One region of the Priestia sp. FW507-14D1A genome, then DNA from elsewhere that is predicted to be linked to it. Evidence: riboswitches for the same ligand, from Rfam matches in the RefSeq annotation. Region 1 holds a riboswitch; the other holds the start of a gene.
The links. Region 1 has a riboswitch for S-adenosylmethionine ahead of AC3WJG_RS18755 (Na+/H+ antiporter NhaC family protein). Riboswitches for the same ligand answer to the same signal wherever they lie in the genome.
Positions count from the first base shown of each region.

Region 1 (9,148 bases):
GTTTTATTTTATCAAATGTAAGCGGATAATACGAATGATTTGAATGGGCTACTTTTCCAAAAATAAGGTTATAGTAGACAAATAGTTAAAAAAGAGAAACAATAGAAGGCGTATTGCTAATTAAAGAAAGGATGTACATGATGACAGAAACAGTGCTACAAGTAGATCATGTCAATAAAGTAATTGGGAAGAAAACCATTTTGCATGATGTATCCTTATCGGTTGAGCGCGGTGAGATTTTCGGGTTGCTTGGTCCGAACGGTTCTGGAAAGACAACGCTAATTCGTACCGTAGTAGGACTCATTAAAGAAACAAAAGGGACAATTACCGTCAATGGGTTTCCTTTAAAGGAACAGTTTACATCAGCTATGAAATCAATTGGAGCGATTATTGAAAACCCTGAGTTTTATGATTATCTGACGGGCTATCAAAATTTAAAACACTTTGCGAATATGCATGAAGGGATCACAGCAGAACGCTTGGATGAAGTGATTGCGCTAGTAAAGCTTGAAAACAGCATCCATGCAAAAGTGAAGACGTATTCTCTTGGGATGAGACAGCGTTTAGGAGTAGCTCAAGCTATTTTACATAAGCCTGCATTGCTTTTACTAGACGAGCCAACCAATGGTCTAGACCCAGCGGGAATGAGAGAGTTTCGTACATATTTACAAACACTTTGCAGGGAAGAAGGAATTTCAATCTTAATCGCGAGCCACTTATTAAAAGAAGTAGAAGCATTATGTGATCGCGTTGGCATCATTCAAGACGGTGAGTTAAAAGCCGTTCAAGATCTATCTCCAAATCGTCAAGATCAAGGAATGTACGTAGAATTTGAAGTGTCTGATGCGCAAAAAGCAGCGGATCTTTTATCACAACAATTTGAAGTAACGGTGAGATCACATAGTATCGACGTGGCGATTGTAAAAGAGCAAATTCCAGCTGTGAATAAAAAATTAGTGGACAGCGATATTTTAGTCTACCAAATTACCCCTGTGTATGAGACGCTTGAAGATTCGTTTATGTCCGTTACGGAAGGAGAGCACCATGCTTAAGCTAATTCAAAATGAACACATGAAATGGTTTCACAAAAGAAGTACAAAAATCACGTTTATTACAATCGGCATTTTAACTCTTTGTATGGCTCTTTTAATGAAGAAAGTAGCAAACAGTGCAGGAACAGAAGACAATATTTTGAACTTCCTGTCATTTAGTTCAGGTATGCTGATTCTCGTTCAATTTTTCGCGCTTGCTGTTGGAGGGTCAATGGTTGCAAAAGAGTTTGAAGCAGGTACCATTAAACTTCTTTTAATTCGCCCTGCTAGACGTTCAACGATTTTAGCATCCAAGTACCTAACTCTCGTTTTAATTAGCTTATATTATTTACTGAGCTATTTGCTTTTTTCATTTGTATGGGGAGCATTGTTCTTTGGCTTTACCAGTCTAGAAGGAGATGCACAGCTGCTTAAAAACATTACGCTTACGTATGACAGTGCGTATATGGAAACGTTTATGATGATGACGTTCGCATTCATGCTGTCGTCTTTATTTAGAAACAGCGCGCTTGCTTCCAGTCTAGCTATTGTCGTAAGTATCGGCGCGAAAGCTGTAACAGGACTGGTATCAGAGCTAGGTTTATGGTGGGGGAAATTTTTATTATTTGCCAACACGAACTTTGTGCAGTATATGGACGGAATGAAGCCGCTGTTTGACGGCATGACGATTCCATTTTCCATTTTCATCTTAGTTGCCCATTTTGTCTTCTTTATGGGCGTAGCTTGGGCAGCGTTTTTAAAACGAGACGTAGCTAATTGATGTGAGAATTTTCGCACTATATATTTTTCTAAAATAGCATTTGACAATTAAATAAAAAGAGATTACAGTAGTGAAAGACTATTTTTAAAACAACTATAAACTTCTTATCAAGAGAGACGGAGGGACTGGCCCTATGATGTCTCGGCAACTGGCTGTACGCAGTGCGGTGCCAAATCCAGCAGACGATGTTTCGTTTGGAAGATGAGAAGGGTAATCTTATGATACAAATAAGAGACCTCTTCTTATCAATAAGAAGAGGTCTTTTTTTATTACGTAAACAAGAGGTGTTAAGAATGGAACAACAAAAAGGAAACGGCTGGGCGCTGTTACCGCTGGGCGTCTTTTTAGTCCTGTTTGTCGGATCAGGAATTATAACGGGAGATTTTTATAAGCTTCCTGTATTAGTAGCCATTATTATTGCAGCCATTGTGGCCCTGGCTATGAATCGTAAAGATTCACTTAATGTAAAAGTGGAGCGTTTTGCTAAAGGAGCAGGGCATCCTGATATCATTATTATGGTGCTTATTTTTATTTTAGCAGGTGCTTTTTCTGAAGTTGCTAAAGGTATGGGAGCTGTTGATTCAACGGTAAACTTAGCTCTCTCTGTGCTTCCGCAAAGCTTAGTGGTAGTCGGAATCTTTGTTATTGGCGCATTCATTTCAATTTCGATGGGAACGTCAATGGGAACAATCGCTGCGCTAGGACCTATTGCTGTAGGAATCAGTGAGCAAGCGCATGTATCCATTACATTAGCAATTGCTGCCGTTGTTGGTGGTGCAATGTTTGGAGATAATTTATCCGTAATCTCTGATACGACCATTGCAGCAGTTCGTACGCAAAAAACAAATATGTCAGATAAATTAAAAGTAAACTTTTTTATTGTCCTTCCTGCAGCGATTGTTACGGTAATTTTATTGCTTGTAATGACGCTAGGCAATACGTCATCAGTAGAAATTAAAGATTTTAGCTGGTTTAAAATCTTGCCTTATGTCGGCGTACTGGTTGCTGCCATATTTGGTGCAAACGTATTAAGTATTTTAACCGGAGGAATTGTGCTAGCCGGCGTGATTGGATTAGCTGACGGAAGCTACACGCTTTCTTCCCTTGCTAAAACTGTGACAGAAGGTATTGGCGGAATGTCAGAGTTAATTATTTTATCTCTGCTAATCGGCGGAATGGTTGAGCTTATTCGCTATAACGGCGGTATTCAGTTCTTATTGAATTTATTAACACGACGCATTCAAACAAAAAAAGGCGGCGAATTCAGCATCGCTGGACTAGTAAGTTTAACTAATTTAGCGACGGCTAATAACACGATTTCAATTATTACAGCAGGTCCGTTAGCAAAAGAAATCTCTGATAAATATTCAATTGATAATCGTAAATCAGCCAGTCTGCTTGACTTGTTTTCATGCAGCGTTCAAGGGCTTATCCCTTACGGCGCACAAATGCTTCTCGCAGCAGGATTTGCTAAAGTTTCACCGATTGAGATTATTCCATTTACATTCTACCCAATGTTAACAGCGGTTTGCGGGGTCATTGCAATTGTAATTGGATTTCCTCGTTTAAATAAAAATTCAAAGTCATCTAAAGAAGCTGCGTAATATCAAACCCTTAAAAAGAATGTTCTTTTTAAGGGTTTTTTACTGTTTAAAAAAATCAGTCGGCTTTTCATCATCTAACTCCTTCCAAAGCGTCTCGTTCTGTTTAAGTGCATAAGCCGCTCCTCCAATTTCAATCCCGCATAATAAAATGAATAATAAAATACCCATGAAATGACCTCCTTACGTAAATGAATAAAAACACGATGGTAACGGGTTTAGCTTCTTGCTGTTTCACTTTATAATGAGAATAAAGTATGAAACGCGTTTCAGCGCAAGAGAAAAAGGTGAAAACATGACAAATATCCGAGATATCGCAAAAAAAGCTGGTGTATCTGTTTCGACTGTATCCCGGGTGCTAAATCATCATCCGTATGTAAAAGAAGAAAAACGCCGGCTGGTAGAGCAGGTTATTCACGAACTTAATTATGAACAAAACATTAATGCCGTTCACTTATCAAAAGGGAAAACAAATATGATTGCCGTCGTCTTGCCTTTTATTAATCATCCGTATTTTAGTCTGCTTTTAGAAGGAGTGGCATCTCAAGCGTTAGAAAAGCAGTATCAGCTTGTTATTTGTCAGACGAACTATGATGTGAAAAAAGAAGAAGAAGCGCTTCATATGCTAAAAACAAAGCAAGTTGATGGAGTGATTATTTGTTCTAGAGCAAGCAGCTGGAGCACGATTGAATATTATCAGCAGTACGGACCGATAGCCGTGTGCGAAAACGTACAGAATCGTTCTATTCGCTCCGTATACGTTGATCATTATGCAGCTTTTAAACAGGCGCTTATGTATTTAAAAGAAAAAGGATATACGGATATTGGCTACTGTATTGGAAGAATGACGGGTACGAATAGTCAACAGCGGCAACAAGCATACAAAGAATATGTAGAAAGAATAAATCAGCCTTATCATCCGGAATGGGTTTTTCAAGGCTGTTTGAACGTGACAGATGGTGAAAAAGTGGTGGAAAAATTAGTGCAGATGAAAAATCGGCCTCAGGCGCTTTTAGTAACAAACGATCAAGTAGCTATCGGAATAAAAGCTCAGTGTGAACAAGCGGGTATTTCAGTTCCTGGTGAGTTAGCTATCATTGGTTTTGATAATCATCCGCTTTCTTCTTATTTACAAATAACAACGATCGAACTTCCTCTTAAGGAAATGGGAGAAACGCTTTTTACATTAGTTGGAAGTAAGACTCCTCAGAAAATTGAGCTCCCTTTTCGGTTTATTGAGCGTAAAAGCGTATGAATTTTTGATGATGCCATGAGGTGTTTTTACCGGATAAAACGAGCAAAAGCGGACATCATACGAGTAAAGAAAGAAGAAAAGGATGATGATCGTGGAGAAAAAAGAATATCAAGTGGGAGATCAAGTATTTGTTATTTACCGAAATCCTCATACGGCAAACGTTGCGAATATTAATCAAGCTGAAATTGTTGAACATCCCGAAAACAAAGGTGAAAAGGCGCTGTTTTTACATGAGTCTTACCATTTGTTAGCTGAAGATGATGCCGTATATTCAACGTATGAAGAAGCTGAAAAAATGTATAATAAGATATTTGATTATGAACAATATGACTGATGCAAGGCTCTCTTAAACGGAGAGTCTTTTTTGTTTGAAAAATAATTACCAAGGATAGAGTCTTTTTATTTTTCAAACGCTATTAGTATTAGAAAAAAGGAAGTGTGCATGATGATAAAACCTTTTGTACCTCAATTAGTATATATTGAGCCAGGAGCAATGGAGTACCCGCTTGGTGTTCAATTAAAAGAGAAATTTGAGAAGATGGGAATTGAGATTCGTCAAACAACTTCCCATAATCAAGTGCGTAATATACCGGGAAAAAATGATTTGCAAAAATACCGCAATGCCAAGTCAACTTTAGTAGTTGGCGTGCGTAAAACATTGAAATTTGATACATCTAAACCGTCAGCTGAATATGCAATACCATTTGCAACAGGGTGTATGGGGCACTGTCACTATTGTTATTTGCAGACAACAATGGGAAGCAAACCATATATTCGCACGTACGTGAATGTTGAAGAAATATTAGGTCAAGCAGAGCAATATATGCAGGAAAGAGCCCCTCAAATAACGCGATTTGAAGCGGCTTGTACATCTGATATCGTAGGAATTGACCATTTAACACATTCATTAAAGCGCGCGATTGAATATTTTGGGGAAAGTGAACTAGGTCAACTGCGCTTTGTGACTAAATTTCATCACGTGGATCATTTATTGGATGCTAAACATAATGGTCGCACGCGCTTCCGCTTTAGCATAAATGCAGATTATGTTATAAAAAACTTTGAACCTGGTACATCTCCTCTTGATTACCGGATTGAAGCTGCTAATAAAGTTGCAAAAGCCGGATATCCACTTGGCTTTATTGTGGCGCCTATTTACATTCATGAAGGTTGGCAAGAGGGATACCGTCAGTTGTTTGAAAAGCTTGACGCCTCTATACCTGAGGAGTCAAGAGATGATATTACGTTTGAAATGATTCAGCATCGCTTTACCAAGCCGGCCAAACGGGTAATCGAGAAAAATTATCCGAAAACAAAGCTTGAGATGAATGAAGAAGAGCGCCGCTACAAATGGGGGCGTTACGGAATTGGAAAGTATGTATACGCAAAAGATGAAGAACAAGAATTAAGAGAAACATTAGAATATTACATTGATCAGTATTTTCCGAATGCAAAAATCGAATATTTTACGTAATTATTCTACAGTAATTGAAAAGTTATTCTGACGCTTCAGTCAAAATAACTTTTCAATTTTTAATGTAAAAAAATAAATTGCTTGCTAATAAGTTGAAAAAAAGAGGTTATTTTTATCTCTTGTCGTATTACATACAAAAGGGAGGTGACTGAGATGTTAAAAAATGAAGAGTTTGCGCTAACAAAAGAATTAACAAACGAACAGCAAGAAGCTGCACGGAATTTTATTCAAGTGTTGTTCCAAGAAGATTTATCTGAATTTTGGAACATATTGTGTGATATCGATAAGTCTCGTATCTACGGCTTGTATGAAGCAAACCATTATTATGATTCTGATGTTGAACTGCATGGGTTTGTACAAGAAATAAGAGATAATGTAAGAGCTGTTTATGCGCCTCTTCAAGGGCAAGGGGGTATTTCGACGAAAGTTCGATATACAAGCGAAGGAAAGATGTATGTATACATATTAGGCAGTGGCGAAAACCCTAAGGTATATCCTGTTGGATTAATGCCTGAAACATATATCGAACAAGAACGTTTTTCTCAGCGGCTTCAAATTAGCATTTATAACGACGAGTTTCGAAACGTTGCCCTATAAACCATATATATGGAAAAATAAAGAATAATAAAATTAATTTGTTAAAATAGCAATATTTGGGGTATGTAATAGGTATAACATTAAAAAGGGGTGAAAGAAATGCATTATTATCGTATTTCAGAGGGAGACCATGAAGAGTATTGTGAAACGATTCTGCTTCATGAAAAGAAGTTTTGCAAAGAAACATTTCAATCTATGGTGCGAGAAGCAATGAATAATAAGCCCGGTAAAATTGACCGTGTGGATATTGTTAAATATTTAATTGGTCACCATAGCTTTCAAGTAGCCCACATCGAAGCGGGATTTCATAGTACATACAGCGAGAAAGTGACATAAAAAATGCAGCACATCCTATACAACGAACTTTTCTTTTGAAAAGGGCGCTGTATTTTTTTTTGCTTAAAATAGAATGTTTCTAAGTGATATTCCTTTTAATGGTATAATAGTTAAGTGCTGTAAGATATACATATAAAAATCACAAATACTTTAAAGAGAAAGGGTGAGGAAATATGGAAAAAGAAAGAATAGAAGAACTTGAACGAAAAATAAGCAGTTTAGAAGAAGACGTAGCCAGGCTAAAGTCGCTCGTATATAAAACAAATTCTCCAAGACCAAAAACAGTTCACGCTCCTCCCAAGCAGCGTGAGGAGACGACTAAACGTCCTGCTCAAACAGCAGCTAAAAGCTCACAGGCAATAGAAGAACCCGTTGATTGGGAAAAAGTCCTTTTTCAAACATGGCTGCCGAGAATTTTTATTTTTGTATTTATTATTGGCGTGCTATGGGGATTTAAAGCAGCCTCTGACTATGGGTTAATGAATGAAAAAGCAAAAGTTGTTCTCGGTTTCGCTGTTTCAATAGGTTTTGCTGTGACAGGTCATTTCCAAATTAAAAAGGGCAGGTTGGTGCTCGGGCAAGTACTTGTAGGAGGAGCTATTCCTATCCTCATGTTGACGACGTTTGCGATGCATAGCCTGTATCATTTAGCGGGACCAACGCTTGCTTTTATACTAAATGCGAGCTGGATTATCCTAGGGATTATCGCGACAGTCTTTTATCGTTCACAGGCATTAGGTATTATTAGCGCGGTTGGAGGCGTACTAGTTCCTTTTCTTATTGAAAGTAATTCGCCTAATGCGCTCGTTTTCATTGGCTATGAAACGCTTCTGTATATTGCCTTTTTATATGTGGCAATCAAACAAAAATATTCAATTTTATATGTTCTTTCCGCGGTACTATTAAATCTTACGCTACTCATTTATTACTCGTTTGTCGGTGATAATGGTGTAAAAGAGTTATTAGGTATGGCAATTCTTATTCAGCATTTATGCTTAATTTCAAGTTTTTTTCTATCACAATCCGTACTCCAAGTATATGCGTTTACCCTTTTATCGAGTTTAGCAGTTACGTACGGCTGGCTGCTCGCCGTTTTTGACGATGGCACGACCACAATGGTGCTGCTTGCGCTAGTTATTATTTACGCATTAGGTGTTTACGCAGTAAGAAGTTCTAAAGAGAAATTTGAATTTTTTATTACCTATTTAATTGTTGCAGTAGCGTTTTTTATTCATCAGCTCGTCGATTTAAGAGAAGGAGTTATTTTATATGTGATTCAAGGACTTGCTGTTTACTATATCGCCATGACGTATAAAAATCTACTTCATCAACTATTTTCTTATACGATTTATATACTGAGTGCAACGTATATCTTAGTTACACCAATCGAACGAGTGTTGTCTCTTCCGACATTAAATTGGATTGTTGTGTTAGCTTCTATTCCAGTATTTATATGGATCAGCATTCAAAAAACAGAACGGGATGAGCACGATATATTCAAAATTGGAGGAAGTATTGTTTTTTCTATTCTTTCTTTAATTTTTGCTACAGAAGTGACGGTCGCTGGCACCAATCACCTTTCCACTAATCCGCAAACGCTTATTATGACGGCCGTTTGGTTAGGGATGTCCATTGCAGCATTTGTAATAGGATCACTTAAAACGTTTAAAACAGCAACGTATATCGGCGTGGGCATTTTGTTCTTAACACTTTTTAAACTCATTTTATACGATTTACCTTTTATCCCAATGGCTATACGGGCCTTGTTATTTATCGTCTTAGGAGCTATCGGTTTAATTATCTCGCGACTATTTTATAAAAAGAAGTAGCTCGAAGCTGAAGAGAAATTCTTCAGCTTTATTTATTATAATATGATTATGTAAACTTAATCTTGAAGTCGTACAAAAGGTATACAATCATGTATAATGGAACAAGTGAATTGGAGGTATACATAAAATGAAATCACTTGTATTAGCAGAAAAGCCAAGTGTAGCACGTGATCTTGCGCGCGTACTTGGGAGCACACAAACAAAAAAAGGGTATATTGAAGGACCAAAGTATGTCGTAACATGG
Region 1 is NZ_JBYSWQ010000005.1:225,609-234,756, forward strand. Features, by position in the region: gene AC3WJG_RS18745 (ABC transporter ATP-binding protein) at 141-1,052, shown strand; gene AC3WJG_RS18750 (ABC transporter permease) at 1,045-1,812, shown strand; SAM riboswitch class I at 1,914-2,020, shown strand; gene AC3WJG_RS18755 (Na+/H+ antiporter NhaC family protein) at 2,106-3,416, shown strand; gene AC3WJG_RS18760 (hypothetical protein) at 3,456-3,584, opposite strand; gene AC3WJG_RS18765 (LacI family DNA-binding transcriptional regulator) at 3,709-4,668, shown strand; gene AC3WJG_RS18770 (transcriptional regulator SplA domain-containing protein) at 4,754-5,002, shown strand; gene splB (spore photoproduct lyase) at 5,114-6,142, shown strand; gene AC3WJG_RS18780 (hypothetical protein) at 6,296-6,739, shown strand; gene AC3WJG_RS18785 (hypothetical protein) at 6,839-7,075, shown strand; gene AC3WJG_RS18790 (DUF2339 domain-containing protein) at 7,249-8,904, shown strand; gene AC3WJG_RS18795 (DNA topoisomerase III) at 9,032-9,148, shown strand, end outside.

Region 2 (9,148 bases), on a different contig from region 1:
TTCATCCGTCAGCAGTCCTACGCGCACATAGCCTTCACCATATGTTCCAAAGCCTACTCCAGGCGCCACTACAACGTGAGCTTTTTCAAGAAGTAAATCTGAAAACTGTTCAGAAGTATATCCTTCAGGAACTTTTAGCCATGCAAAAAAGGAGCCCGCTGGAGATGTAACATCCCAACCAATTTCTCGAAGCCCTTGAATAAAGGTATTGCGTCTAGATTCATAGCGCTTAACTAAATCATTCACACATTGTTGAGATTCTAACAGAGCTGCGGCTGCTGCCTCTTGAACCGCCCCAAAGAGACTGACATACATATGATCTTGAAGAAGATTAATAGCTTCTACAACACTTGCATTTCCTACAGCAAATCCAACTCGCCATCCCGCCATGTTATACGTTTTAGAAAGAGTATAAATTTCAATTCCCGTCTCTTTTGCACCAGGAGTCTGTAAAAAACTGATTGGCTTTTTACCATCAAATCCAATTGCTCCGTAGGCAAAGTCGTGTACCACACAAATATCGTGCTTGGCAGCAAACGCCACGGTGTCTTCAAAAAATTCTGCCGTTGCTACTGCACCAGTAGGATTATTCGGATAGTTTAAAAACATGAGCTTTGCCTGTTCTTTAGCACGTTCACTTATCTCTTCGTATACGGGTAAAAAATGATTTTCAGCCGTGAGCGGCATCACTTCCATCTTTGCCTTTGCAAGCTCTACTCCAGACCAGTAATCAGGATATCCAGGATCGGGAACCAGCACCGTATCTCCAGGGTTTAATAAGCACTGCGGGATTTCTACAAGTCCACCTTTCCCGCCAAACAAAATAGCTACTTCTTTTTCAGGATCCACATCAACGCCATATTCTCGTTTATAAAAAGTCGCAACGGCCTCTTTTAAAAACTGGTGCCCCCGAAATGGAGAATATTTATGATGCATAGGATTAGCACTTGCTTTTTGCAGTGTTTCTACAATATGTGAAGGAGTAGGCTGATCGGGATTTCCCTGCCCTAAGTTAATAACGTCGTGCCCTTGGGCCATTACTTTTCCTACCTTGCCTACAAGTGATGCAAAAAATTGTTTTGGTAAACTTTTTAATAGTTCCGATTGCTCAAATTGTTTCATCATCGCACACCTTCTCAAAAAATTCTTGAAATTCTAGTCACAAATAATATATTGTAATACTCAACTTGTAAAGTCATTTTTTTCAACTACTAAAAAAAGGACGGATGATAAAGTGAGTGTAAAAATTACGTGTTTACAGCTTGATATTGCGTTTGGAAACCCAACTAAAAACCGAAAATATATCGAACAAAAAATGACGGAAGCCCTGAAAGAAAACCCTGATATCCTTGTGCTTCCTGAGCTATGGGATACAGCTTATGATTTGACTCGGCTAGACGAAATTGCAGATGATGAAGGGCAGCAAGCCAAGCAATTAATCTCTCAGTTTGCTAAAACAAACGAAGTAAATATTGTGGCAGGTTCGATTGCGAAAAAAACAGAGCAAGGTGTCACGAATACGATGTATATTTTTGACCGAAAAGGTCGTGAAGTATCACAATACAGTAAACTGCACTTATTTAAATTAATGGATGAACACCTGTATTTAGAAGCAGGAACAGCAAAAAATCTTTTTACACTTGAACAGTCACTGTGCGCAGGAGTTATTTGTTACGATATTCGTTTTCCAGAATGGATACGGGTTCATACTAGCAGCGGAGCAGAAGTCTTGTTTGTTGTCGCTCAGTGGCCGGCTCCAAGACTTGCCCACTGGAAAGCCCTGCTCATTAGCCGTGCAATCGAAAATCAATGCTATGTAATCGCGTGTAATCGTGTAGGCCAAGATCCTAATAACACATTTGCCGGACATTCCTTAGTCATCGATCCGTGGGGAGAAATAATCGCTGAAGCTGGCGATAGCGAAGAACTTTTAAGTGCTGACGTTAACCTGGAACTTGTAAAAGAAATTCGTAAACAAATTCCTGTCTTTACAGATCGCCGTACAGAATTTTATTAATTATGTATTGACAGCCGTTTTTTTGCATGATACGATTTTCACCAGATATCATAAAATATTCAAACAAATCAAAATTGAATAAGTAATCGTACTCTTATCAAGAGTTGGCTGAGGGATTTGGCCCTGTGAAGCCCAGCAACCGACCGTCATTCCATCCTAAGATGGATCACACCCGTAAAACATGTTTTACAAAGGCACGGTGCTAATTCCAACAGAAAGTAATTTTTTCTGGCAGATAAGAGGTTTGAACACTACAATCAAGCCTCTTTCCAACGAAAGAGGCTTTTATATTTTCTAAAATTATAAAAGCCTCCATATATTCTTAAACCTATTAACTTAGTAAACGAATCAGTTTAATAAACTATGGAGGGATTCCGATGTCAACAACAAAAACAGAGAAGTATCAGCCTTTAACAGAAATTTCAGCAATCAAACTTGTGAAAAAGCTAGGTCTTTTTGATGCTACAGAAGCACTGACTGCCCGTGAAATTGGTGACGGTAACTTAAATCTCGTCTTTCACATCATAAATGATCAAACGAATAAATCCATTATCGTCAAACAAGCACTTCCCTATGCAAAAGTTGTAGGCGAAAGCTGGCCTCTATCCTTGAACCGTGCCACAATTGAAAGCAATGCGCTCAAGCAATTCGGTGCATTTACGCCAGAACTTGTTCCCGCTGTTTATTACCACGATGAAACGCTTGCTGTTACGGTCATGGAAGATCTGTCTCATTTAACGATTTCTCGTGCCGGACTTATTCAAGGTGAAAGTTATCCTCTGCTCTCACAGCATATCGGTTCTTTTTTAGGACATATTGCGTTCAAAACGTCTGATTTCGCCTTAAAGCCTCAGGATAAAAAAGAAGAAGTTGTTAAGTACAGCAACCCCGACTTATGCAATATTACGGAAGATTTAGTTTTTACAGATCCTTTTTTTGATATTGATACAAATGAATTTGAAAAAGCGCTGCGTCCTGATGTAGAAGAATTGTGGAATGATAGTGATGTAAAGCTACAAGCAGCAAAATTAAAATATAAATTTTTAACAAATGCGCAAACGCTAATCCACGGTGATTTACATACAGGCAGCATCTTTGCTAGCAGTCAAGAAACGAAAGTGATTGATCCAGAGTTTGCTTTCTACGGTCCGTTTGGATTCGATTTAGGGCAATTTGTTGCGAATTTATTTTTAAATGCTCTTTCTCGAGAAACAAATCGCGAACCGTTATTTGCACACATTACGAACACATGGAACGTATTCAAAGATACCTTTACTGCGCTTTGGCATTCTGAAAGCACTGAACCTTTCGCTAAAGATGAGCGCTTATTACATGAAATTTTAACGCAAACGTGGCAAGATGCTGTTGGATATGCAGGATGTGAAATCATTCGACGTACGATTGGCTTAGCTCACGTGGCAGACTTAGACGAAATTTCTTCAGAGGAAAGAAAAATTAACGCTAAACGTACTGCGTTAAAAATTGGACGCTATTTGCTTCTGCACCAACAAGACGTTTCACCAAATGAATTTGAACATTTACTTCGATAACGAATAATGTACACAATGAAAGGATCGGTATCAGCATGACAAATACACTATCACTTCCGCGCTCAGTGGAATGGAATGAATCATATATTACTTTATTAGATCAGCAGCAGCTTCCTGGCAAAGTTGAATATATTAAGCTGCAAACCATTAAAGACGTATGGGATGCTATCACTACCTTGAAAGTACGCGGAGCCCCTGCAATTGGCATTACGGCGGCTTTTGGTCTTGCTCTTTCTGTGCTTAGCTATGACACAGATTCAGTCAAGGAATTTAACAAAAAGCTAGCTCTTGATCAACAGTATTTAGCTAGTTCACGCCCTACTGCCGTCAATTTATTTTGGGCATTGGAGCGCGTAGCGAAAAGCGCTGAATCCGCTTCGTCCGTTAATGAAGCTAAAACAAAAGTTGTTCATGAAGCTATTCAAATTCAAGTAGAAGATGAAGAAACGTGCTACCGAATTGGAGATTATGCTCTTTCTTTATTTAAAAAGAAAGATAAAATCATGACAATATGTAATGCTGGTTCAATTGCTACAGCTTATTATGGAACAGCCTTAGCACCTTTTCACTTGTCTAAGCAGCGCGATATTCCGCTTGAAGTATTTGCCTGTGAAACAAGACCCGTTCTTCAAGGTTCTCGCTTAACAGCATGGGAACTTCAGCAGTCGGGAGTGGACGTTACGCTGATTACGGATAATATGGCCGCTCATACCATTAAAACAAAAGGAATTAATGGGATTATTGTAGGTGCTGACCGCATTGCAGCAAATGGCGATACGGCTAACAAAATTGGAACATATGGACTTGCTCTTTTAGCGAAAGCATTCGGTATTCCATTTTACGTAGCAGCGCCGCAGTCCACATTTGATTTATCTATTCAAGACGGCAGCAGCATTCCTATTGAAGAACGTTCACCTAAAGAAGTCACACACATTGGGGATACGCAAATTGCTCCAGACGGAATCTCTGTGTACAATCCAGCTTTTGATGTGACGCCAAGCGAACTGATTACGGCCATTATTACAGAGCATGGAATTATCCATGCCCCGTCTTTTGAATCCATTCAAAACGTTTTGCTGCAATCTGCTCAATAAAAAAAGCCGCTGCTATGCGGCTTTTTTTATTGAGCACTGATTTCCACCTGCATTTGTAACACAATTGTAACAGTACTCTCTTCCTTTTCTACATATATTATAGGGGATTTCTTTTGAATAAGGGGGAGAGTAAATATGAGTTCAGAGCAAAAAACGGATAAAAACAAAGCGCTGAATCGTAAGCAGCAATATCAGCTATTCGATTTATCCAAAGATGAAGAACTAAATTCCCTCCCTTCTCCTCAGCAAATTGACGGTGTTTTTGTGCAAGGAGAAGGCTGGAAATTAGACGGTGAATAGTTATTTTAACTCCAGAGCACCTTTTGCTACATTTCTTTCAAGCATTAATAGCTTCTCTTTTATATGAGTTTGCGAGCCTGCATAACCTGTTAAAGCTCCATTTTTGCCAATCACACGATGACAAGGCAAAATAATAGGCAGTGGATTTCGACGATTCGCTTGTCCCACAGCTCTTACGGCTTTAGAGCGATTAACAGACTCCGCTACCTCACTGTAAGACCACGTTTGTCCATAAGGTATATGTTCAAGCGTTAACCACACTTCTTTTTGGAAGTCTGTTCCTTTTATATCCAAAGGCAAATCAAATGTTAGCGTGCGCCCTTCAGCATAATCCTGCAGCTGTCGCTTCGCTTCTTTCACATGGTGATAATCCTCGTCATGGACAAGTTTTTTAAGCTGCTCATTATGATCATCGCTATCAAACCAAATATGTTGAACCCCTTTTTCCGAGGCTACAATATAAATTTTCAAATCAGAAAATAAATTCATTTCTCCATAGTACATACTTGCTTATCCTTTCTATTTAGGCTGGAAGAATAACATGAAAAGCTGTGCCTTCTCCTATTTTGCTTTCCACTTCAATGCGCCCTTTATGTTCTTCGATAATTTTATATGAGACCATCAAACCGAGTCCCGTTCCTTTTTCTTTTGTCGTATAAAATGGTTCTCCTAAGCGCTTGATGCGCTCTTCGGGCATTCCGTCTCCTTGATCTCGAATGGAGACCGTCACGTAGTGCGGCTCTGTAGAGGAGACATCAACAAAAATTTTTCCTCCGTTTGACGTGACTTCAATTGCATTTTTAATGACATTTATTAGTACTTGCTTAATTTGGTTCGGCTCGCAGTATACCATTGGCAGCTGAGGGGACACACTTAGTTCAAACTGAATATTTTCTAAAAGCGCCTGAGCATTTAATAAATCGATCGTTTCTTTCACAACCGCATCTAGATTTTTCTTTTCAAACTTTACTGCCTGTGGCTTAGCGAGTACTAGAAACTCTGTAATAATGGTTTCAATTCTTTTTAATTCGGATTTAATAATATCAAAATAAAGAGAATGATCTTCTTGAATGCTGCTTTCTAACAGCTGCACAAATCCTTTTAAAGCTGTCATTGGGTTGCGGATTTCATGCGCAATCCCAGCTGCTAACTGTCCGACTACTTGAAGCGTATCCGATTTTCGAATCTGCTCCTGCATTTGATTTCGTTCCGTTACGTCTCGTAAAAGCGTCATATATAGACCTGGCAAGATATCTTTTTTCGTGGAAAATTCGATATTTTTAACTTTTTCGTTCCCCGTAACGTACGTAATCTCTCCTTCAGCTTCCCCTTTTTGCTCAATCGTTTCTTTATGCTCAATGACCGCATCTAAATTCGCTGAAGAAATAAAATCCTCCATGGAGTGCGCACAAATCTCCTCTTTGCTGAGTTCTAGAATATCACAAAGAGAAGAATTTACATCAATAATATTTCGCTTGCCGTCCCATAAAACTAACCCATCGATCGAACCATTAAAAATCTGTCTGAATTTCTCTTCGTTATTTCGAAGCTCCTGTTCGATTTTTGTACGTTCACTGATGTTTCGAAAAATCGTTAAATGGTCTCCTTCTATAATGCCTTTTTTCCCTGTGAATTCCAACTGCTTGATTTCTCCATTTGGCATGTAAAAAGGAAGCTGATTACGAATTTCTCCTTTTGTTTGAAACGTTTGGAGCACCTTTAACGCACTAAAGCTTTTTGTATCGATAAACGTATACAAATTGCTTCCAATTAATTTGTTTAACGGCAGCTCAAATGTACGCGAAGAAGCAAGATTAGCGTTCAAGATTTCACCATCATCTCTCCAAATCAAGATCGCTTCAATCGCATTTTCAAAAATAGCCCTGAAATTTTTTTCGCTTCTCAACAGTTGCTGCTCCATCAGCCGTTTTTCCGTCACGTCTCTCATAATGGACATATAGTATTGACTGTATATATTAGCCGTTGTGGTAAATTCAAAAAAAGTAACGTCTCCATTTTCGAGCCTGATCGGTAGCTCGCCGCTTGTCTTTCCTTCTTGATGCAGAGTTCTCCATAATTTTTTCACCTTATAATGATAAGTAGGTTCTACAAGCTCTTCTAATGTTTTGGTTAGAAGCTGTGCTCTTGTATAATTTAATCGTTCGCAAAATGAAGGGTTCGCGTCGATAAGCTGACCCGTTCGATCAAAAATGACAATTCCGTCTACCGCTTCATTAAATACATCCATAAACATATGATGACTAATAAACCGTTCATTTTCCATCATTTTGTGCTGCGTAATATCCCGAAATGTACACACAATAATGCCCGACATGTGACTATGTTTGTGTGAAGTAAATTCAACATGCTTCATCATGCCGCTTCGAAGCGTCATCGCGCCTTCATATTTGAAATAGCTTTCTTCTAAAAGTGCTGGATAATATGCTTCAATCATGTCATACGGAAAATACATCAGAAAATCTTTCATTTGATACGTTAATAGCTCATCCTTTGTTTTTTCAAACAGCCCGCAGGCTGATTCATTTGCATTTATAACTTGAAAATACTCATCAAATACGACAATGGCATCTAATACGTCATTAAAAATAGCTCGTAGCTGCTGTAATTCATCTTGCTGCTTTTGCGCAGCTTCAGATGTTAATTCTCTATGTGGTGACATGCTCATTGCTCCTTTCTTTTGCACTTCCCATTTCCCCACCTTTTATCTATAGACTTAATATTCTACAAGATTTGCTTTTTACCTTTTTAAAATTAGGCACGTTTATTCAAAATGCGACATTTCTTCACATTATCCCGCTATTTAGAAATGGAGCATGAATAAAAGAGGCTGAGACATAACAAAATGAATCCAATCTAAAGACGAACAAATGAGATGCATGAGCTAGCTGAACCGCTTGTGACACCGCAGTTGGTTTCCGTGCAAGACTTCGCTTTCCGCAGGAGTCTTTGCCTTGTCCTCCAATCCACTGCTAGAAGGAATGAAACAGCTAAAACCTATGCTCAACATAACAAAGAAAACGAACCGTGAATCAAACATGTTGATTCACGGTTCGTTTTTCACTTCGCCTAAAATACGTTTGTCCCAGCCTCATCGATCATTCACTACAATATAAGTGGCCTGAATAGGTCCATGCACGCCAACGACTAAATTCATTTCAATATCGGCTGAATTGCTCGGTCCCGTAATAAAGTTAATGCAAGAAGCAATCGTTTCTCCTCGCTCTACTTTTTCATGAATCATTTCAGCGGCTTGTGTCATGCGAGGAACAATTGAGCTTTGAGGAATGATTGCAATATAAGTGGCGGGCAGCAAACTGACCGATCGTCCTTTTTCAGCGCTGCTGAACAAAACAACTGTGCCGGATTCCGCTAGCGTCAAATCACTGAAGGTAATGCCAACATTTGCTTGTTCAGCTAGTGTAATATTCTCATCGCCTTTTGCAGAATTCCATACATGAAGGCTACTGCTTGTTTCCCATTTCTCCATCAGCAGATTCAATCCATATTCGGAAAATCTAGGATCATCCCACGTGCTCACAAGACCATTTCCATAGTTCGCTACGGCTTCCTCAAGGACAGCTGGCAAGTGTTGTGATGATGTTTCTACATAGCGAGTATGAATACGTTCGCAATGGTTTTCAAGCTCTTTCTTTAATTGATCCGGCGAATAGCTGCGGTAGACCTCATGCTGAGGAGCGTGCTTCCATTGTGGCTTTACTACGCCGCTTGTTCGCCTGTTTCGCTTAAGATTAGCAGCAACATTGTCTAAAAAACTGTCTCTATTTTGAATGCTTCCGTTCATCATCATCACTCCTTTTATCAAACCAATCTCGTAAGCGCTCTTTTGTAGGTGCGGGAAACTCTCTGCTTTCCGTCCACGCTTTTAATGGACCAGGTCCTTTGGAAATACTGCTTCCTGACATAAAAGGCGTAAGAGCTGCCGGTGCTACTTTAGCGCCCACTGTATATAGAGAAGAAGAAGCTGCTCCCAAGCCAAATGCTTTCATCGCCAGCTTTTCCGAAATAGGTGCTTTTCCTTCTTTTTCGACAATTCGCTGACGATGCTTGTGTAATAGCTCATGCAGCGGAATTTTGACCGGACAGGCATCTGTACAGGCTGCGCATAGCGTTGATGCATAGGGAAGCTCTTTGTAGTCTTCATAGCC
Region 2 is NZ_JBYSWQ010000002.1:384,417-393,564, forward strand. Features, by position in the region: gene AC3WJG_RS10420 (pyridoxal phosphate-dependent aminotransferase) at 1-1,122, opposite strand, end outside; gene AC3WJG_RS10425 (carbon-nitrogen family hydrolase) at 1,235-2,017, shown strand; SAM riboswitch class I at 2,109-2,259, shown strand; gene mtnK (S-methyl-5-thioribose kinase) at 2,395-3,567, shown strand; gene mtnA (S-methyl-5-thioribose-1-phosphate isomerase) at 3,603-4,661, shown strand; gene AC3WJG_RS10440 (hypothetical protein) at 4,797-4,961, shown strand; gene AC3WJG_RS10445 (methylated-DNA--[protein]-cysteine S-methyltransferase) at 4,962-5,465, opposite strand; gene AC3WJG_RS10450 (PAS domain S-box protein) at 5,485-7,665, opposite strand; gene AC3WJG_RS10455 (LutC/YkgG family protein) at 8,071-8,784, opposite strand; gene AC3WJG_RS10460 (LutB/LldF family L-lactate oxidation iron-sulfur protein) at 8,762-9,148, opposite strand, start outside.
Region 2: another riboswitch for S-adenosylmethionine. It lies ahead of mtnK (S-methyl-5-thioribose kinase); the one in region 1 lies ahead of AC3WJG_RS18755 (Na+/H+ antiporter NhaC family protein).